DNA from 2 places in the Shewanella sp. S1-49-MNA-CIBAN-0167 genome. Region 2 is predicted to be linked to the other one. Evidence: predicted binding sites of a transcription regulator. Region 2 holds the regulator's gene; the other holds the start of a gene.
The links. The regulator ArgR, encoded in region 2, controls arginine synthesis, uptake and breakdown. The targets are predictions, from matches to a motif close to ANTGAATANNTATTCANT.
Positions count from the first base shown of each region.

Region 1: the regulator ArgR is predicted to act here: its motif matches at 1,349-1,366, upstream of gltB (glutamate synthase large subunit).

Region 1 is NZ_JBEOPO010000009.1:15,852-18,063, forward strand. It holds gene gltB (glutamate synthase large subunit) at 1-1,295, opposite strand, end outside; gene mnmL (tRNA modification radical SAM protein MnmL/YtqA) at 1,819-2,212, shown strand, end outside.
Region 2 is NZ_JBEOPO010000014.1:1,010-3,221, reverse strand. It holds gene AAEZ00_RS08265 (Dyp-type peroxidase) at 1-900, shown strand, start outside; gene argR (transcriptional regulator ArgR) at 964-1,434, opposite strand; gene AAEZ00_RS08255 (META domain-containing protein) at 1,630-2,118, opposite strand.

The DNA.
Region 1 (2,212 bases), on a different contig from region 2:
TGACTGTTTTTAGCCATCCATTCTTTATAAGGATGACGACGTTTTAAGTCGTTATCAATTTCAAAAGAGTGATGTAAATGACCGTTCAAGGTGTCCAATACTAATAATTCACCCGGCCCTACACGGCCTTTTTCAATCACTTCATCGGCTGCATAATCCCAAATACCGACTTCAGAGGCTAAGGTTAGGATACGATCCTTGGTTATAACGTAACGAGAAGGACGTAGGCCGTTGCGATCAACCGCACAGGCAGCATGGCGACCATTAGTCATTACAATGCCAGCAGGGCCGTCCCACGGCTCCATGTGCATTGAGTTAAAATCATAGAAAGCTTTTAACTCGTCGTCCATCTCTGGGTTTGATTGCCATGCTGGTGGAATAAGTAAGCGCATGGCTCGGTATAAATCCATCCCACCTGATAACAGCATTTCGAGCATATTGTCTAAAGAAGAGGAGTCTGAACCTGTTTCGTTAACAAAGGGTGCCGCTTGTTGTAAGTCGGGCAATAAAGGCGAATTAAACTTATAGGCACGCGCTCTAGCCCATTGACGATTACCGGTAATGGTATTGATTTCACCGTTATGGGCAAGATAACGAAACGGTTGGGCTAATGGCCACTTGGGATGTGTGTTGGTTGAAAAGCGCTGGTGAAATAAACAAATGGCACTTTTCAAACGTATATCTGCTAAGTCTGTGTAAAATGACGGCAGATCGGCTGGCATCATTAACCCTTTATAGACAATCACTTGCCCAGAAAGACTGGCAACGTAAAAGTCTTCATCATCAGTGATTTGCTGTTCAAGTCGGCGACGCGCCATATACAAGCGACGTTCAAGATCTTTTTCCCGCCAGCCAACTGGCGCGTTGATCAATACTTGATAAATCTGTGGCAAGCTTTCCCGACCAATCTCCCCCAAAACATCAGGATTAATCGGAACTTTACGCCAACCAGCGACACTTAACATTTCTCGTTGTAGTTCTTTTTCTAAGATAAGTTTGGCTTCATCAGCGCGTTGTTTATCTTGGCTGAGAAATAGCATACCCACGGCAAAATTTCGGCTCAAATGCCAATCATTTTCTGCCGCAATAGCTTTAAAAAACCCTGTAGGCATTTGCATTAATAGACCACAGCCATCACCTGTGCGTCCGTCCGCTGCAATACCACCACGATGCTTCATTCGATCGAGACCATGAATCGCAGTACGCACAATGCGGTGACTCGCGTCACCATCCATTTGTGCAATTAAACCAAATCCGCAATTGTCACGCTCAAAACTGGGATGATACAAGCTCATACAAAAACCCCCTAAACCTCTACTAGAATACGACTCGGGGTAAATTCAAAGAATATCCATAGATATGCACCCGAACCATTCAAAATAAACTGAGATTGAATAAAGGTCAAACCAAAAAAATGCAACAAACTGAAATCTAAATACTCATAAAACGTAATACGCTACCAACCTTACGTTAACGTAAACTGTGATATATCACCTATAACCTTATGAATAAAAAGAATTTTAGAAAATGATAAAATAATCAGCTACTTTTTTGCAACAACAACAAAGAAGTGTTTTTGAAACAAAAATAGTGAATTTTATTTCAAACACAGTTTTTGAGTAAAAAATTATTCTAAATGACTAAATATTCATATCGAGTGTTTTGTAAGTTGATTAAATGGTGTTAACTGTTTTTAGCGTTAGCGCACAAGTTTACTGCCAGCGCCAATAGATAAACTATTTTATTGATTTAGCACCAAGACAGGTGTGTATCGGTTGACTAAACTGGCGAACTTTAAAGTAATGTTGAGAGTAAATTTTGGGTTTAGATGACTACGTTAATACATTTGGTTTACATTGCAAGCAACGTTATGGCCAACGCATAAAAAAATTAACTATAGATGCCCAATTTACTTGTCCTAATCGAGATGGCACCTTAGGCGTAGGCGGTTGTACTTTTTGTAATGTGGCTTCATTTAGCGGAGAACAAGACAGTGCTCAACCCATTGCAGTGCAATTATCCGAAGGAAAAATACGTGCCCAGTCAGCCAAAAAAAGTGTGCTTCCCACTGAAGTAGCCCCAGCGTCGACAGCAAAATATATTGCTTATTTTCAGGCCTATACCAGCACTTACGATGAGTACAAAGTACTCAAGCAAAAATATGATCAAGCCGTTGAAGATACCGATATTGTCGGGCTTCATATTGGTACTC
Region 2 (2,212 bases):
TGCGCAGAAGGGAATTTACACAGTGTGTACTTGATGTTTAATGCCAATGACGGTGTTGAAGATCAACTACGTCCGTCCATTGCTAATGTGGCGCAATACATTTACGAACTCACGGATCAGTATGCAGACAGTGCTTTTAATGGCTTTGTGGGTATTGGGGCCAATTTTTGGGATACTTTTTATCCAGAAGCTCGTCCAGCATTGTTGAAACCTTTTCCTGCAATGAATGACGGTAATCGTGATGCTCCCGCGATGGAATATGATCTGTTTGTTCATATCCGTTGCGATCGTTATGATATTTTGCATCTTGTTGCTAATGAAATTAATCAAATGTTTGAGGATTTGGTTGAGTTAGTCGATGAAGAGCGCGGTTTTCGATTTATGGACAGTCGTGATTTAACCGGCTTTGTTGATGGTACTGAAAACCCTAAAGGGCGCCATCGTCAACAAGTTGCGCTCGTCGGTGATGAAGATCAAGACTTTGTATCTGGTAGTTATCTACATGTGCAAAAATACATGCATAACTTAAGTAAATGGCATCGTTTACCACTTAAAAAACAAGAAGATATTTTTGGTCGAACCAAAGTTGATGATATTGAGTACGAGTCAGAAGATAAGCCATTAACCAGCCATACGAAACGAGTCAATTTAAAGGACCCACAGGGTAACGCATTAGAGATTTTACGCCAAAGCATGCCATATGGTTCGATTAGAGAACAAGGGCTAATGTTTCTTTCTGTATGCCGTACACCTGATAACTTCGAAAAAATGCTCCGCAGTATGGTGCACGGTGATGGTCATGGAAATCATGATCATCTAATGTCGTTTACTAAAGCGTTGACTGGGTCGTCATTTTTTGTACCATCACTGGATTTTTTAACTCAATTTGATGATGTGTAAACGCCGATCCTAGGCAATAAAAAAGCAATGCCATGGCATTGCTTTTTTATTGGAACGGTTTTTTTATTCACTATAGTTGAATAAGGATCTAACCGTTTCGAGAGTATCATCAATAGTTTTTATGCTTGCTGGGCAAATAAAAATAGTATCATCGCCGGCAATGGTACCTAATATGCCTTCTGGTTTGCCTATTGAATCGAGCAAACGTGCAATTAATTGCGCTGCACCTGGGCTGGTTCTTACCACAATCATGGCTTGGTTATGGTCAACATCCAGTACTAAATTCTTAACTGGACTACCCGCAGTCGGAACGCCTAGCTCGGCAGGGAGGCAATACACCATCTCTTGCTTAGCATTTCGAGTTCGCACAGCACCAAACTTGCTGAGCATGCGAGAGACCTTAGATTGATTAATATTACCGAATCCTTCGGCTTGAAGCGCAATAACAATCTCGCTTTGGCTTCCAAAACGTTCTTCTTTCAGAATCGCCTTAAAAGTTCGAACGAGCTCATCCTGATTTCTTGTCGCTGGCATAGTGATAATTCATCTTATAGTTGTTATTCAAAAAACTAGCATATTTTGAATATATTGGCTTGTTAAGTCAAGAAAGAATCAGATTTATTGAATAAAAATTCATTTTACAGTGGAACTTTAAGCTGACACTTGGGTGAGTAATAAGTCTACCGACTTAAGTGAATAATTCACAGTATTGAGGTTATAAACTATAAATTAATAGGGTGCAGTATTTAAAGAGGCTTTATCGGACGACTCGTTATATAACGATTCTTTGTATAACGATCGTGGCGATGATTGTTTTGTTAGTACCAATAGCGTATCACCCTTTTCAGACAGCAGATTGAGTTTGCCTTTTGAGAAATCAATCTGTTGTACCTGTGCAATAGCGTGCATCAAATCCGCTTCTTGGGCCATTAAACTATCTACACAAGCTTTCATAGTTGAACCCGACGGTGCCATTTGGAGTCGATTTCCTTGTTGATCGTAATGACCAAAAAATTGATTACAGCTGTTATTGCCGCTTAACTCACCATTTTGGGCAAAAACTAATTTTGCTGGGCTATTATTAATGGTAGGAGTATCAAGGACGACTTCTACATGCCAAGTACCAATTAATTGTTCATTTGAGACAATTTGAGTGTGGTTTTGACAAGCACTAAGGCCTAAAAATATAACGGTGGCGCCAAGAATATGCTTTATCATGCGAAGAGAGTTCCAAATACGAAAAAATTGCCGTTATTCTACTACTTGAAGGTGAGTAAGAGCGTAAATAATTGTAATTTTTCGGATTAATGAA